DNA from 3 places in the Effusibacillus dendaii genome. Region 3 is predicted to be linked to each of the others. Evidence: riboswitches for the same ligand, from Rfam matches in the RefSeq annotation. Region 3 holds a riboswitch; each other region holds the start of a gene.
What was found. A riboswitch is a leader RNA that binds a small molecule or an ion and turns the genes downstream of it on or off. The one in region 3 is predicted to bind cyclic di-AMP.

Region 1: linked by a shared signal. The riboswitch ahead of skT53_RS17100 (C40 family peptidase) and the one ahead of ehuB (ectoine/hydroxyectoine ABC transporter substrate-binding protein EhuB) in region 3 are both predicted to bind cyclic di-AMP.
Region 2: linked by a shared signal. The riboswitch ahead of skT53_RS16330 (C40 family peptidase) and the one ahead of ehuB (ectoine/hydroxyectoine ABC transporter substrate-binding protein EhuB) in region 3 are both predicted to bind cyclic di-AMP.

Annotation. Positions count from the first base shown of each region.
Region 1 covers NZ_AP023366.1:3,217,196-3,223,090, reverse strand. Annotated here, with positions in the region: gene lgt (prolipoprotein diacylglyceryl transferase) at 1-682, opposite strand, end outside; gene skT53_RS18920 (hypothetical protein) at 1,024-1,152, opposite strand; gene skT53_RS17105 (cytochrome c biogenesis CcdA family protein) at 1,340-2,062, shown strand; cyclic di-AMP (ydaO/yuaA leader) riboswitch at 2,386-2,578, shown strand; gene skT53_RS17100 (C40 family peptidase) at 2,581-3,135, shown strand; gene copZ (copper chaperone CopZ) at 3,358-3,564, opposite strand; gene skT53_RS17090 (heavy metal translocating P-type ATPase) at 3,583-5,895, opposite strand, start outside.
Region 2 covers NZ_AP023366.1:3,072,554-3,078,448, forward strand. Annotated here, with positions in the region: gene skT53_RS16325 (APC family permease) at 153-1,985, shown strand; cyclic di-AMP (ydaO/yuaA leader) riboswitch at 2,039-2,167, shown strand; partial or broken gene skT53_RS16330 (C40 family peptidase) at 2,192-2,683, shown strand; gene skT53_RS16335 (AAA family ATPase) at 2,766-3,920, opposite strand; gene skT53_RS16340 (aliphatic amidase) at 4,000-5,046, opposite strand; gene skT53_RS16345 (AmiS/UreI family transporter) at 5,166-5,666, opposite strand.
Region 3 covers NZ_AP023366.1:1,588,189-1,594,083, forward strand. Annotated here, with positions in the region: gene ehuD (ectoine/hydroxyectoine ABC transporter permease subunit EhuD) at 1-577, opposite strand, end outside; gene ehuC (ectoine/hydroxyectoine ABC transporter permease subunit EhuC) at 581-1,213, opposite strand; gene ehuB (ectoine/hydroxyectoine ABC transporter substrate-binding protein EhuB) at 1,247-2,152, opposite strand; cyclic di-AMP (ydaO/yuaA leader) riboswitch at 2,363-2,506, opposite strand; gene skT53_RS08720 (hypothetical protein) at 2,714-3,172, opposite strand; gene skT53_RS08725 (SGNH/GDSL hydrolase family protein) at 3,332-3,979, shown strand; gene skT53_RS08730 (FadR/GntR family transcriptional regulator) at 4,013-4,699, opposite strand; gene skT53_RS08735 (S-layer homology domain-containing protein) at 4,762-5,634, opposite strand; gene skT53_RS08740 (4-hydroxy-3-methylbut-2-enyl diphosphate reductase) at 5,724-5,895, opposite strand, start outside.

The DNA.
Region 1 (5,895 bases), 1.6 Mb from region 3:
ATCCAAACAAGTAATGCGGGCTGTCCCCTCTTAAAAACTCGAGAGCAAACCGTCCTACAGAATACAAGCCTATGTAAGACAGAAATAGAAATCCTTTCGACCGGGTTCGACTTTTTAAAATAAGCAGAACAGCGAAAACAATCAGGTTCCACTGACCCTCCCAGACTTCGGCTGGCCACAACGGCTGATTCCCGTATTGATCGTAGGCTACAGTTCCGGGCGGGTAAACGATACCAAAGGAACTGCCCGTCGGTGAACCATATGCATCACCATTCAGGAAACAGGCAATACGTCCAACCGCTTGTCCTAAAATCAAACCAGGTGCAAATAAGTCAGCTGTATCCCAGAATTTCCATCCGAGTTTTCGGATGTACCAGACAGCCGTTATAACACCGCCTGCTAGTCCTCCCTGAATTGACATGCCGCCCTTCCAGATGGCAACAATATCAATAGGGTGGCTCAAATAGTATTCAGGTTGGAAGAACAGAACTTCCCAAAGTCGAGCACCCACTAAGCCCCCTAGTACGGCGATGAGGGAAAGGTTTAGAATCTGTTCACTTTGTTTGTTCGCTTGCTTTGCAAAATGCAAAGTCACTCCAATTCCCATCAAAACAGCAACTGCTACGACTAGACCGTAGGATCGAATCGGAATCCCCCAAAATTCAAATAAGATAACTCGCATAATTTCTCCTCACATTAAAAAATTTAGTGTCTTCGGAAACGGTGTTCCACTAACACATCTTTATATTTGATATCACGGATCTGTATTTCGTACTGCTTTGTAGTTCGGATGGCAACTGCTCAAAAATGTGATATCTGGCCAAGGTTTACAGGTCTGAAACCTCTCCGGGTTGAGGCTAAAATACAACTTGCGGCCGATCCTTTATCTTTCAATTTCTCCTTGCCAAGTTTGGCAAAGTCTACACCTGTTTCGATCTGTTGAATAATCACTTTTACTTAGTCCCTTTGTCTACTAGAAGTGACGGTTGTTCAAACTATTCTTTTTCGCTGGGCTCACCACCCTTACATATTGCTCATATTGTGCATTCCATTGCCTGCAAAGATGATCATGAGTAGGATAATGATCATCAATAGACCAAAGGCAGCGAATGCTATTTTTAGAAAAGTACTGAACCAATCTTTATCTTCCATGAAACTACTCCTCTCATGGAACTAAGATAAAACAAAAATGTGTAGTTTCAATGAAGAAACAACAAAAAGGCTCCTCATGCATACGTCCATGCATCCTGTTTAAAATCTCTATCTCTTGTATCTTCACAAACTCGTCACTTTGTCATTGTATAATTGGGTCGAACTCGAATTAAAGAGGTGGCTCATAGTGTTCGATACGAGTAATCCGAATATGCTAATGGCATTTGTAGCAGGAGTTCTGTCCTTTTTGTCCCCCTGCTGTCTGCCTTTGTATCCCTCCTATATTTCTTATTTGACAGGAATTTCTTATGAGAAATTGCAAGGAGAACGAGACAATTTTCGAATAAGACGAACGGCACTCGTCCATTCGATTTTCTTTGTAATTGGCTTTTCAATAATTTTTGTAGCACTTGGATTTGGAGCAGGGGCGGTCGGGAAAATATTTAACCAGTATAAAGACCTGATACGTCAAATCGGTGGAATTATAATCATTGTTATGGGGCTGTTCCTTACGGGGGCAATTAAGTGGGAATCCTTACTGAAGGAGAGAAAATGGCATTTACGAAACAAACCGGCCGGATACATTGGTTCAGTACTAGTTGGGGTTAGTTTTTCCGCTGGATGGACACCTTGTATTGGACCAATTTTGGCATCTGTGTTAGCCATAGCAGCAACCGACCCGGCCAACGGAGTAGGATTGATGAGCGCTTATTCGTTAGGGTTTGCGATACCATTCCTTATTTTGGCATATAGTCTTGGCTCCGTACGTTGGCTGTTGAAGTATTCTTCCGTAATCAGCCGTATCGGAGGCATTGTGATGGTAATTATGGGCTTTTTACTTCTAACGAATGCAATGACGGTAATCACGATCTATATGATTAAACTATTTGGCGGATTCACAGGGTTTTAGGAACCTGTTTCAAATTAGTTTCATGATGCGAAATAGACTGACAATTATCAGGTCATGAAGTATAAAAAATCCTGATGCGATTCTTCCATAGGTGGTGTTTTTCGCTTTACGAGAAGACTCAGATTCACCCCGGAAAAAAGGAACTAATTCCCGAATTCATCGTCATCTCCACAAGAGAGTTGCAGGAAAAATATTCAAAAATGGCTTAAAAAAGTGAGCTTTTGAACATAGTCAAAAGCCGCCGTGAGGCGGCTTTTTTATTGGTTTTGTAGCAGTTTACCACAATTTACAGGATGAAATCGGTTGGAAACTATGTTAAGGTTGTCCTACATCAGCCGAAGCCCAAAAACTGGGCGCGGGGGAACCAGTTATCTGGGGTGAAATCAGACTGCAAGTGCTATTCACAGTTTTGTGTTTTTGAAACAACACCTTGAAGAAACACTTTGCAGTTCAGTCGGGTAATCCCTTTTATCCGAACCCGTCAGCTAACCTCGCAGGCTTTACAAGGGAGGTACTTCATGTTTAAAAAGAAAGTTGTTTCTTTGTTGACCATCGGAATGCTCAGTGCGGCATTTGTTAGCCCGTCTTTTGTGTCTGCGCAAACGACGGCCACCCAATCAGCATCATTCAATTTGCCGCCTGGTGTCACATATGACCCGTCGATTCAACCAATTGCACCGCTCGATGCAACGCGGGAGGATAAAACAAATGCGGTACTGATGGTGGCAAAAAGCCAACTGGGTACTCCTTACATTTGGGGAACCAGCAAAGACCGAGGCGGCAGCGGGTTTGACTGTTCAAACTACACTGCCTATGTGTACCGCCATGCATTGGGCTATAAAATGAGCGGGGCATCCAGAGTACAGGCATCTTCGGTCGGGAATCCTGTCCCGAAAAGTCAGATGGAAGTAGGAGACCTTGTCATCTTCGACAACGGAGCACACATCGGGATTTATGCTGGTAATGGACAAATGATCCAAGAAGGCGGCGGACTTAAGAAAGTGGGTTATTTGCCGCTGAAACCCGGTTCCTACTGGTACAACCACATTACGTCCGTAAAACGGATGTACTAAACTCGTATTTCGAGCTCTGTGTTAGCCATTGAAGCTGCGTCCCTCTTTCCGGCAAGCTGAGTCGCTGCAAATTTCCTACACCCTCTTCTCTGACCGTCGATGTGATTGTGACGCTATGTATCACAAACGTCTAACAACTGAACAGTCCCCTTGAGTTTTGGGGCAATGGGGATTAAAAAGGGGATACATTTGATATGTATGCCCCTTTTTCCATCTCGTGTGTTACACTACATCGTATCCTTGATCCTCAATTGTTTCTTTTAATTGATCTACACTCACGACCGTGTCATCAAATGAAACAGTCACTTGGTTAGCTGAGAGATCCACTTTTGCGGAGCTAACGCCTACCAATTTTCCCAGCGCACCCTCCACTGAATTGACACAATGATTACAAGACATACCTTGAACGTTTAGAGTGATAGTACTCATATATTCTCCTCCGCTGTTTTATATTTTTACCCGTTTTAATCGCAATGCATTCAATACAACCGACACGGAGCTGAACGCCATCGCCGCTCCCGCCACCCAGGGTGCCAACAACCCGGCAGCCGCTACCGGAATGCCGATCGAATTGTAGAACAGTGCCCAGAACAGATTTTGCTTGATATTGTTCATTGTCTTATGGCTGAGTGAAATCGCGTCTGCAATGCTGGTCAGTTCTCCCCGCATCAGTGTGACATCGGCCGCTTCCATCGCGACGTCGGTACCGGTGCCGATCGCCATACCCACATCGGCTGTTGCCAAAGCGGGCGCATCGTTTACACCGTCTCCCACCATGGCCACCTTTTTGCCCTGCGCCTTAAAAGATTCCACTTCCTTTGCCTTGCCTTCCGGCAGAACTTCCGCCCGGATTTCCGAAATGCCGACCTGTTTGCCAATCGCTTCAGCGGTACGCCGATTGTCTCCTGTGATCATAACCACTTCCAGACCCAGCTCTTTCAATTTGGCGATCGCCTGTCTGGAACTTTCCTTGACCGTATCGGCAACTGCCACAATACCCGCCAGCTTTCCGTCAACAGCCACCAGCATGGCTGTTTTCCCTTCGTCTTCCAGCCGTTCCATGCTGGCTTGCGCGTTGCTTGCATTAATCTGTTCGCGTTCCATCAGTTTGCGCGTGCCGATGAAGAGCTTCCGTCCGTAGACTGTTGCAGACAATCCGTATCCCGGGATTGCCTCAAACTGTTCGGATTGAGACAAATCGAGATTTTTCTCTTTTGCTCCATTGACAATCGCCTGGGCCAGCGGATGTTCCGAATTTTTTTCGGCGCTGGCGGCAAGCGCGAGCAGCTTGTCTGCCGGGATATCCGCAAGTACGACCACGTCGGTCAATGCAGGCTCCCCTTTGGTAATGGTGCCTGTTTTATCAAGAATAATGGTGTTCAATTTATGGGCCGCCTCAAGATGCTCGCCGCCTTTAAACAGAATGCCCAATTCAGCGCCTTTCCCTGTTCCCACCATAATGGAGGTGGGAGTGGCCAGCCCTAACGCGCAAGGGCAGGCGATCACAAGAACGGCAATCGCATTTTCCAACGCATGCGTGAAGTTGCCTGCATCAACGGCCAAATACCAGATGAAAAAGACAATAATTGCAATCCCGACCACAATCGGCACGAAGATACCCGAGATCACATCCGCTGTCCGCTGAATCGGAGCTTTCGACCCCTGCGCCTGTTCCACCACGCGGATAATCTGTGCCAACGCCGTATCTTTTCCGACTTTTGTCGCTTTGAATGTAAGCGAACCGTTCTTGTTGATCGTCGAACCAATCACCGAACCACCGGTTGTTTTATCGACAGGAACGCTCTCACCGGTCAACATCGATTCATCCACAGCGGATGTGCCGGACAGAACCACCCCGTCCACCGGAATTTTTTCTCCCGGTTTGACGATCACGGTATCGCCGACCAGCACTTCTTCTACTGGAATCACCGTTTCCTTGCCGTCCCGCACTACGAGTGCCGTTTTCGCCTGCATCCCCATCAGTTTTTTGATCGCTTCCGAAGTGCGCCCTTTCGCAACGGCTTCAAACAGTTTGCCGAGAATGATCAGCGTAATTAGAATCGCACTTGTTTCAAAATAAAGTTTTTCCGTGTTCCCTGTAAGAATCGCCGCCAGACTGTAAAAATAAGCGGCCGACGTGCCCAGCGCCACCAGAACATCCATATTGGCGCTGCCGTTTTTCAACGCTTTGTACGCGCCTCGATAAAATGGCCAGCCGATGACAAACTGTACCGGTGTCGCAAGCGCAAACTGCACCCACGGATTCATCAGAACATGCGGCATGTACACACCGCTCCAGCCAAAATGGGCAAACATCGTATACAAAAGCGGCAAGGAAAGGATGGCCGACACGGTAAACCGCAGTTTCTGACGGCGAATTTCCTTTTCCCGGCTGTCCTCCTGCTGTTCCGCATCTTTGTGCAGAGCAGCCCCATATCCAAGATCCTTCACTTTCTGGATCATATCGGCTGCACTGATTTCGCCAGGATTATACTGAACAGTCGCCCGCTCCAATGCCAAATTGACGTTAGCCTGGGTGACTCCCGGAAGCTTGTTAAGGCCTTTTTCAATCCGGTTGGCGCATGCCGCACAGGTCATCCCCGTAATGTCAAGCTCCAGCTTGTCGATCGATACGCCGTACCCAAGGTCAACCACCTTTTTCTGTAAATCCTGCAAATTGATTTTGTCTGCATCGTATACTACAGTTGCTTTTTCCAACGCAAAATTGACGTTTGCCTGTTCGACTCCATCCAGCTTGGC
Region 2 (5,895 bases), 1.5 Mb from region 3:
TTGTAAGCCTGCGGGCTCGTGGAAGGTTTCGATGTGTCATGTGACATGTAGGAATCGTGCGAGAAACCGCAGGCTTATGTTTTTTCGGAAATGATAGCAGTCGATTTTGGGGAATCCTATCGAAAGACAGAGCCTACGGGAGGCACAGAACTATGCCTAGTCAAACACTTAGAAAGATCCTGTTCGGACGACCATTAAAATCAAGCGAGGCAGAAGCTGAGAAAATGCCCGTGTGGAAGGCGCTGCCGATTTTGTCGTCAGACGCTCTTTCCTCTGTGGCATACGGCACGGAGCAAATTCTCTTGGAACTGGCGACTGTTGGGGCTGTAGCCTTCTCCTTTTCATTGCCGATAGCAGTAGCCATTATCATTCTGATCGCCATTTTGGTCGTAAGTTATCGCCAGGTGATCGATGCGTATCCGCGAGGAGGCGGCTCTTACATGGTCGCCAAGGAAAACCTGGGACTCATGTGGGGACGTCTTGCGGGTGTCTCACTGTTAATCGATTACACGTTGACGGTAGCTGTTTCTGTAGCAGCCGGAGTTCAGGCGCTTACGTCTGCTTTTCCGGCAACGGTGCCTTACATTGTCCCGATCGCGATTGCCCTTGTTTGGATAATGGTCTGGATGAACCTGCGAGGAACGTCTGAAGCGGGTACGGTTTTCGCGTTTCCAACCTATCTGTTCATCTTTTGCATGCTGTTGCTTGTCGGAAAAGGCACATTTGACTGGATGACCGGAGCTGTCCATACAGCTCATGCGGTCACCATTCCAACGGACATGCCTGCAGGACTTACGATGTTTGTTTTGCTGAGAGCATTTTCTTCCGGATGTTCCGCCGTCACGGGAATTGAAGCAATTTCCAACGCCGTTCCGCATTTTCGAAATCCGGCCCAGCGCAATGCGAAGCTTACTATGATAATGTTAGGGACTTTGTTGGCAGTGATCTTTGGCGGGGTAACGATTCTGTCTCTGGTTTACGGCGTATATCCTGATCCAACAGGGAATACTTCCGTATTATCGATGGTTACGGAAAATGCGTTCGGTCGAGGGAGTATGTACTTCGTTATACAGATTGCCACGATGCTCATTTTGACATTAGCGGCGAATACCAGCTTCAACGGGTTTCCGATTTTGGCCTCCATTATGGCGCAGGATCAAAACTTTCCCCGTATGTTTGCCAATCGGGGAGATCGGTTGGCGTTTAACTATGGAATTATTACATTGGGGATATTGGCCAGTCTGCTGCTCATCTTGTTCCGTGGGAAGACGGATCTGCTCATCCCGCTTTACGCGATCGGTGTCTTCTTGTCATTTACAATGGCACAAAGCGGGCTGGTGCTTAAATGGGTAAGAGAAAGGAACAGGGGGTGGCAGCGAAAAGTACTTATCAACGGAATTGGGGCTGCCGCGACCTTTGCTGTGGTATTAATATTCAGCATTACCAAGTTTACGGAAGGCGCATGGATTGTCGTTGTCGTGACACCACTCTTACTGTGGCTGATCACAAAGATCCACAAGCATTACGAGGCGGTTGCAAAGCAGCTGAGATTTGATTTGAACGATCCGCTCCCTCAAAAAGAATCTGTCATAATCGTGCCGGTTGCGGGAATCCACCGAGTCGTCGCATCGACCCTTGCTTACGCAAAGACTCTCTCTCCTAAAGTAGTTGCTTTCTACGTGGCGTTTTCTGAGGAAGAGGCGGAACGAATGGAGAAAAAATGGGAACAATGGAACCCCGGGGTTCGGCTTGTGACCTTCGTGTCCCGATATCGAACCGTCGTTGAACCCCTTGTGGAATTTGTAGAACGGGTTGATTGCCGTTTAAACCGAACAAGTACGGTTATGGTGTTGTTGCCGCAGTTTGTGCCCAAAAAGTTCTGGCAGCGATTGCTTCACAATCAATCCGCATTTCGAATCCGCGCGATGCTTTTCGGCCGAAAGGATGTCGTTGTGGCAACCCTGCCGTACCATTTGCAGGAGTAACTACCATACATTGTGCAATGAAGTTTACATAATGTCATGGTGTACTATCATTTGTTAAAAATAAGCCGAAGCTCAATCGAGCGCGGGGGACCCATTTTTTGGGGTGAAACCACATTAGTGGCAGGGTAATCCTCTTTACCCGAATCCGTCAGCTAACCTCGCAGGCTTCAGAGAGGAGATGTTTTCTAGGTATCGCGACATCGGTGATGATTCCGGCATTTGCAGCACCTGACAATGCTGCGGCAACATCCACACAATTACCGCCGGGAGTTAGCTTTGATACCAATATACAACCGGTTGCGCCTCTTGATGCAGATTACCAGACAAAGGTTAATGCAGTTCTGCAGGTAGCAGAAAGCAAGCTGGGAACTCCGTATGTATGGGGACATAATGAAGACCGCGGTCAGGTCGGTTTCGATTGCTCCAATTATACCGCTTATATTTATCATCACGCATTGGGGTATAAAATGAGTGGAGCTTCCCAGACTCAATACCATTCTGTCTGACGTACTGTGTCGAAAGCTGAAATGCGCCCGGGAGATCTTATAATCTTCAATAATGGCAGTCACGTTGGTATTTATGCGGGAAATGGCCGCGTGATTCAGGAAGGTGGCGGCCTGAAAAAGGTTGGCTATCTGAACGTTTCTCCTGGGTCTTCCTGGTACAATAATATTACGGCCGTTAAACGTATGTTTTAAGCAAGAATGCCTTGAGAACAAGCTGACGCCAGTATTCAACTGGTGTCAGCTTGTTTTTCTTTTACCGCTTCTATTGTACGGATTACACGCTTTGAGGCATCGGAATTTCTTCCTTATTGCCGTTTATCTCAATCCGATTTCCGGCACCTCGCGAAACATATCTGACGAATCCTTGCTGCGGACTATGTTCCATAAGCAGTTCCGCAAGCTGCAGTTGCACATATTGCCGAAAGGCTCTTTTTAAAGCACGGGCACCGTACTGTTTATCAAACCCTTTTTTGACTAAAAAGTTTTTTGCCGAATCGAGCAGTTCCAAGCGACAGTTGAATCTTAGTATTCTTCTGTTCAACTGTTCCGTTAGTACATCAATGATTTCAAACAATATTTGTTCCGAAAGCCAATTAAAAATCACAATGTCATCAATTCGATTGATAAATTCGGGCCGAAAGGTTGATTCCAGTTTTCTTTTAATGATTGTTTCCAGAAATGATTCGTTATTCCGGATTTTCCAGTAACGGGGATTTAGGTAATGGGTTATCGATTTCAGCACAAAACCCAGTCGATTATTGGCATAGCTTTGTATTTCTCGGGCACCCAAATTGCTTGTCATGAAAATCAGCGAATTTCGAAAATCGATCTTCTCTTCCCCCGAGGCAATCGTCATCACCCCGTTATCGAATATGTTCAATAATGTTTGAATCACCTGCGGGCTTGCCTTCTCCAGCTCATCAAACAACACGATGCCGGGTTTGCTGTAGGACCCTTCAATTTTTTCTTTATCCAGAATCGTGGAGCCTTCCTTGCTTCCCACATATCCTGGCGGTGCACCGGTAAGCGCGGCGGCGTAGTGATCAAGCGATAAAGTATTCATATCCACTCTGCAAAAGGCCTCCCGGTTTCCGTAAAGGGCCTCTGCAAGCACGCGTACGATTTCCGTTTTGCCGACTCCCGTAGGTCCCAGAAACAAACCTATGTGTAAAGGTTTATCCGGATCTGCTATGTCAGCCCGCACAATTTTCAACATGTTTTCCAAACTTTGCAGAACTTTTTCCTGTCCGAAAATTTTGTTTCGCAGCCGTTTCATTACTTCTTCAACATGAAACCGATACCGGGTTTCGATCCTTTTGAAAGATGTATCCGCCACCACGTCCGTATCTTGCATCCGTTCGGCAGCCTCCAACTCTTTACGTTTTCGGTCGGCTGCATAATATTCGAGTTTATCGTTGATGAAGGGCATAGTATCCTCCCCCTTATTTTTATGTAAAAAGGAGCCAGATAGAGAAAGTCACCCGACTCCTTCATGTTCGATTTAACTATTATTTTTCTGCCGCCATTACTTTGCCTTCGTTCGGAATCCCTACAATCGGGCATTCCGCAGTGCCAGCCGTTGATCTGGTAATTGCCTCCACATTTTCGCGGGCTTTTTCTGCATCTAACACCCAGGTTCGATAGAAATCAAATGGACATTCCGCTAGTCCTTTGTCGCCTTCTCCGGAATTGATCAATCCTGTATAACCCCTGTGTAAGAGTTTGAAAAGATGATTTTGCGATTGGGCATTCTTTCGGAAATCGCGGATTTGCGAAATGGAGATTTCCGCATACTGAATTCCGTTCTCTTCTGTTCCGCACTCGCCAAGGGTTCGTCCATCAAAGCCAATGATAGCCGAATGTCCGAAGTAAGAATACACTCCGTCAAACCCTGTTGCATTCGCTACTGCTACATAGGAATTGTTTGCCCAGGCCATTGATTTCGCCATGATAATCTGCTGTTCTTTGGCTGGATACATGTATCCCTGGCAGCGAACGATCAGCTCTGCGCCTTTCATTGCACAATCACGCCAAATTTCCGGATAGTTTCCGTCATCGCAGATGATTAGGCTGATTTTGATGCCCTTCGGTCCTTCGCATACATATGTCTGACCGCCGGGATACCACCCTTCGATAGGAACCCAAGGTATAATCTTTCTGTATTTCTGCACAACTTCACCCTTGTTGTTCATTAAGATAAGGGTATTGTATGGAGATTTGTTTGGGTGGTCTTCATGTTGTTCCCCTGTCAAAGAAAAAACGCCCCAAGTATTTGCCTGCCGACATGCCTCCGCAAAGATTGCAGTCTCTTCACCCGGAATCATGGAGGCGGTTTCAAACATTTCTTTCGGATCGTACATGATGCCTTGCGTACTGTATTCCGGGAAAATAACCAGGTCCATGCCCGGCAGTCCCTGTTTCATTCCGACTACCATATTGGCAATGTTCCTGCAATTTTCCAGAACCTCCTGCCTCGTATGTAAACGCGGCATTTTGTAGTTGACGACTGCTACACCGACTGTATCAAAGCTGCTTGAAATATCTCCATGTCTCATTTCAAAACACACTCCCTTAAAATGTAGTTTTAAGTACATAAGTCAAATTGGCTTATTTTGGAAATCCGACCATGCCGTCACATCTTCCTCACCCCCTGCGTGTGATGAGAGCGCCGCTCTTACCAGTTTCCGGTAAGAAGCATATATCCCGGAACCCAACAGGTTATAACCGCCTCCACTAGCGTTACGTAGGCAGTAAATTTAGCGATCGGTTTTTCCAAGGCAAGTAGAAGAAAGAACAAAAACCATAGAAAGGCCCACAGAAGCCAAATGACTCCAAAGCGGAAATCGCCGCTCTGAAACGTCAAAACCGCTGTTGGGAGTGCAGTAACCGCTACAAAGAAACAGTACCAGCCAAACCCCCTTCCCTCTAAATCAAAAGCGTTGTTGATCGCCACATACAAATAAGTGAAAGAAAAAAGAAGTCCAGTAGCGGCTGTAAAATAAGACAGGGGATCACCTGACGGAGCTTTCAGCATGATGTAAATATTTATGATCAACGTAATGCTGCCAGTGAACAAATTCAGGGGTGCCGCCCCTTTACCGCTCACCCTTCCTAACAACATCATTCCATTTACCCATAGCACCGCCCCGACATACAAAAGTGAGATTGCGAGCAATTGTCATCCCTCCTTGACCGAATTGGAAATAGATTTTTCGTTTATCTCTATTGCAACTTTAGTGCCAACTGCCGAAATACAACATGAAGTGCTTGGTTGTATGAAAAATTCGATCCGGATAATTCGGTAAAAGTAAAAAGTGTGCAGATTTTGGTTGATTCTGTCCAATAACTGTAATGGTTTTGTTCAATCTGAACTTTGTACTGTGGACAACATACCTAGACAAAAG
Region 3 (5,895 bases):
ATCCGGCAATCGTGAACGCCTCCAGATAGCGAAACGACTGGGAACCGATCATTTTAGCGGTTTGCATCAGTTCTACTACCGTAATCGTAGAAAGAAGCGGCGTTTCTTTAAACATCGTGATCAGGTAATTGCCCAAAACCGGCACAACTGGCCGAATGGCCTGCGGTAAAATAATCCGCATCCATGTCTGTGATCTGGAAAAGTTCAACGCAATCGCCGCTTCCCATTGTCCGCGCGGCACATTTTCAATGCCGGCCCGGTACACTTCGGACAAATAGGTGCTGTAATGCAGACCCAATCCAATCACGCCCACTGTGAAGGCGGGTAACGAAATACCGTAAAACGGAAGCGCGAAATATAAGAAATACAATTGAATCAAAAGCGGCGTGCTGCGGATAAACTCGACCACCAAACCAGACGCCCATGCAATCGGCTTTCGCTTTGACCGGCGGCCAAAAGCCAACAGCATCCCTAACAAAGCGGCCAGTACGAAACCTGATAATGTGGCCTCAATGGTCACATCAACCACTTTCAACAACTTCGGCAAAATCGAATATGCAAACTCCCAATCCCACATCTTTTACACCCTCCCTGCGGAAACTCTCCGTTCCAACCAACGCACAACAAGAGTCAGGGAGTACGCAAGAACAAAGTAAATGACAAGAATAAGCCCCAATATCTCCGGCGTTCTGGCAATGTTTGCGGTTCGCATCAGCATACCGGTAAACGTCAAATCGGATAATGTGATCAGCGAAACAAGCGATGTGCCTTTTAAAAGTTCAATCAACAGATTTCCGAAAGCGGGCAGCATCAGAGTAAACGCTTGCGGGAGGATCACGCTCCGCATCCGCTGAAACGAGGTCAGGTTCAACGCGATTGCAGCTTCCGTCTGCCCTTTTGGAATCGCCTGAATCGAACTACGGACAATCTCCGAACCGTAAGCGCCATAGTTCAGTCCTAACGCCAGAACACCTGTTGTCATCGGCTCCAGTTCAATTCCCAATATTGGCAAAGCGAAAAACAGCCAAAACATTTGCACCAGCAATGAAGTACCCCGAAAAAATTCCACATATACGGCTGCAGCCATTCGCACCCATGCCCATTTTGACAAACGACACAACCCAGCGGTGAATGAAAGGAGCAAAGCTGCAACCGCAGAACAGGCCATTACTTGCAGAGTCACTTCTACCCCGTGCAGAAGGGGTGTAAACAGGTCAGTCGGAAAAATGGTTCTGCACCCCTTTCCTTATTTCAATAATTCTTCTGCCGTTTTACCGCCCGGCAGTTCCTGCTTGGTAAATCCGAACGGGCTTAGAATGTTCAGAAGTTCGCCTGAATCCTCCAGTTTTTTCAATTCCTCGTTATACGCTTGCCGGAAATCATCGTCCCCTTGGCGGAAAACGGCAGCCCCATAACCGCGTATACTTTTACCATCGATCACCGGCTGTTCGAAATCCATGACCCTCTCAATCGAAGGATCTTTCGCTGAATCCATCACTGCCTGCAAAGAAGGACCGGTCATTGTAATGGCGTTTACACGTCCGGCCTGCAGAGCGTTGATGGCAGAAGGCTGATCGGATACAATCACGATTTGGCTATCCGACACCCCGCTCTTTTTCAGATAATCGATCTCGATGGCGCCCCCCATTACACCAACTTTCACTTCTGAATTGGCGGCAATATCCTTATAACTGTGAAGATTCATCGGATTCCCCTTCTTAACGGCAATCGCTTCCCCAATACTGTATTCAGGATTGGCAAAATCGACCTGCTTCGCCCGCTCCGGCGTAATATACATACCCGCCGTAATGATGTCGAAACGTTTTGCTTTCAGCCCCGGAATCAACGACCCGAATTCGGTCAATACACCGTTTACTTCTTTGATCCCAAGGTTTTTCAGAACGGCGCGCGCGACCTCAACCGCTTCACCTGTCAATTTGCCGTCCGGGGCCGCATAGGCGTATGGTTTTTCGTTGGCAAAACCGACTGTCACATACCCCTGCCGTTTTGCTTTTTCAAACGCAGTTTCCTGTTTGCCGGAATCTTGCGCCGACCCGCTTGTGCTGCCGCCGCATCCTGCCAATAAAAGCCCGGCAGCCAGAACACCGGTCAACATCGCAGCCCATTTTGATTGCAAAGTTTTGCTTTTCATTTCATTTCTCCTTTCTGATCTCATCTCGCACATCCAGGCCATGCAACAAAAAAGACCGGTGCTGCTTTTTCACGGAACCGAAGTTCCAAGAAAAAGTCTGCACCGGTCTGACGCGCGCATCACCAAAAGATGAATACAACGACCGAATCCGCGACCTGGCAAAAGCGGCAGAAAAAGAAAATAGTCTGCATCCCGCCGATTTGCAATCTTGGATCTTCCCTGCGTTAGCTTACGAGGTTAGCTGTCGGGTAGGATGGCAGAGAAGTTTCTCACATCCCTCCTGGCATAGCCAGGATTAACCCCAGGAACTTGGTTCCCCCGCTTCCATACAATGGAATTCAGCCTGTTTGTTTAATAATAAATACGTTGAATGAATAAACCATTCATTTATTTGTTGTACTTATGATAACACATTCGATTTTTTCCATTCACCCCGGAAATATTCTGATTATTTCAGCTGAGACTGTCTCTCCCCATATCAGCCGGAATTATCAGTTATATCCAGACTTTTCCTCCCAAATCCTGCCCTGTCTGCTCCTCAAATCCGGTCATTCGCGATTGTCACCACCAATAACCTCCACCGTACCCGTACGGTGCTCCATACCCATAACCATAAGGCCTACCGAATCCATACGGTCTGCCGTACCCGTATCCGTATGGTGTGCCATACCCTCCATATGCGCCCAGCGAAAATAAAGTGGTAAGCGGAAGCAAGAAAGGCAGGAACACCGTTTCCGCATCCATCGCAGCCGGTCGATCCGCCGTTGTAAAGTCAACCTGGCTGTCTTTACGGTTCGCCGAAGCATGTACCGGGATCGGCTGCAGCAATATTCCTTTTCGGCTTACCCGTTGCACGATGCCATAATGTTTTTGGTGCCCTTTGCATTCCGCACATACAGGCTTCCCCAAAAATCGCAGCGCTTCTTGATAGGTAACCGCCAAATTGTTCTCTCCCTTCCTGTTATGGCTTCCTCTCATCGTACGGGAATGATCGCGGAAAAGCTCTCCGCAGACGCTCATTTTCCCCCTCCCTATCCGGCACAATACACAAACTGCCGTGGATCCATTCACGCATTTGAACGATTGGGACAGAAAAAAACATCCTCCCGTGAGAAATGCCCGTACCAAAAACTTCTGACTCTGAATGAAATAAAAAAAAGTCTGTCGGGGAGGTGAACTATGGTTTTCTATACGGCATTAGGAGATTCCATTACGGTAGGAAAAAGTGCCACCTCCCCTTTATACGGATATACGGAGCGCATCGCGAGCTATCTTCGACATCGAAACATTCCCGTTTCCGTACTTCGTCTCGCCCACTCCGGTTGGACCAGCCATGCGCTGTTAAATGCGGTTGTTAGCAATGACCCGCTTCCTTTGCAAAAGGCGACCACGATCAGCCTTTGGATTGGTGGCAACGATTTGATTTTACACGCGATCCGTTCACAGCGAATTACGCCCCAGACCGTCAGACGAGCCGCGGCCACGTACGAACAAAATGTCCATCAATTGATTGTCTATATCCGCAAATGGAGCACAGCCCCTATTGTGATTTGCACACAATATAATCCTTTTCCCAATACTCCGTTGGCTGTCGAAGCGGTTGGAATTTTAAACGAAGCCATTCATCTCGCGGCAGCCCGCCACCAACTACAAATCGCTCCAACCGATACCTGGTTTTCCGGAAACGAACCGCAACTGATCGCCGGTTATCGAACAGGTCGGCTGGAAGATCTGTATCGCCGAATTCCGTTTGGTCCCTATCCGATCCACCCAAACAATCAAGGCCATCTTTTGATTGCCCAAAATCTGCTGCCTTATATGCAGTGAAAATCCCCTGCCGATGTAGGTCAGGGGATCTCCTTATTTCAGACTGGTTTTGATACGCTTGGTCACATTATCGATATGTTCGTACATACGGTGGCTGGCCCGTTCCGCGTTGCCGCTCTCAATTTCCCGGTAAATATAAATATGTTCCTGGATCAGGTCGCGCGGGGAACCCGAAATCGAACGGGAACGCAGCATTGCACTTTCCATCGTCGGCGCGATCGTGCGAATCAGTGAATACAGCATCGAATTGCCTGCCGCTTTGGCGATTGCCAAATGAAAACGAAAATCTGCCTCGACACTTTCTTTTTCCGACTCCTGATGTGCAGCCATGATATCAAGCGCCTGCCGCATGTCTTCCAAATCGCTTTCCGTTCGATTCAGCGCAGACAATTCTGCTGCCCCAACCTCCAAAATCTTGCGCACTTCCAGCAACTCGAGCAAATCCTTGCCTTTCAAAAGAGCAATATTCATCGGTTCCTGAAAATTCTTCAGGTCGATACTCCGGATGAAAGACCCTTCGCCATGCCGAATCTCGATAAGTCCCTTCGCCTGTAAAGCGGAAAATGCCTCCCGTACAGTGGCCCGTCCCACACTCAGCATTTCCGAGATTTCCAGTAATGTTGGCAGCTTGTCGCCTGGTTTGTACACGCCCTGCAAAATCTGTTTTTGGATATAGTCCGCTACTTGTTCATACGCTTTTTGCGTCTTCAGCTTCTGCATGTTTCCACCCCGTTACGCGAGGTTATTCGATAGCTTCACTATATCACATTTGACAGCTGCGGTCACCGCTTGCTGAGATCCGACTCCGTCATGTGGATCAGTTCAACCGATTTATTTGTCGCTGGCACAGCAATCAAATCAAAAGGTGTGACAATGATTTGTGGGTACATGAAACCAGGTTTCGGATTTGCAAGGGTGACATCCAGCCGGATTTTTTGATCTGTTTCCAACGCTTGACGAATCACGACTTGATAGCCGGGGTTTGGCATTTCGCCCCGTGAAACGAGGATGTACGTTTTGCCGTCAACCGTTTTGGAATAAAGACCAGCCGCCGATTTCACTTGGTTGACCCATTCCTTCACAGCAGTTCCTGCCGTTGCCAGATCGACTTTTTCCGCCTGTATCGCTTTTCCTCCCGTTTCACTCGAGATGCGATCCATAACCCGCTCGATCAGGGCGGCTGTTTCCGCTCTCGTCAAATAATCGTCAGGACGGAACGAACCGCTATCCCCCAGCATGATGCCCAAATGATACAGTTGAGAAATGGCCTGTTGCTCTTCTTTCGTCAATCCGTTCGTATCGGTAAACGGCGCATTCAGACCGCCCGCAATACCTGTATTCATCGGCGGAAGAATATGGGACAGCCAAACGGCCGCCTGTTTTCTTGTCACAAAGAGGCCCGACCCGGTCTGGTCCTCTACAGGCATTCCCGTTACACGCAACAACAAACCGAAGAACTGTTCTTTCGTAACAAAATCATCCGGCGCAAACCTGCCGTCTCCGACTCCATGCAAAATGCCCGCTTGCTGAAGTCTGGTAATGCAAGACGCCGCCCAGTGGGATTCAATATCGGTAAAAACCGGCTGCGCCTGCGCCGTCCCGATGCTTCCCGCCACAAGCCCGGCCATAAAGGATACAACCACCTGTTTTCTCATGCAAATCCCTCCATTCCAGAGAAAAGGAGCTCACCTTATACTTTACGGTTTACTCGATTAGACGTAATGGAATGGAAATCAGTTACACGTTACTTTGCCCGATGTGTCGGCAGAAGTTTGTCCAGGTTTACCGTACGTTTTTTTTGCCAAGTAGCCGGGTTATCCGGATCAAACTGTTCCAGCCAATCCGTCACTTCTTTCGTAATGGGAGTTGGCGTGGACGCACCTGATGTGACCCCCACCACTTTTTTACCGATCAGC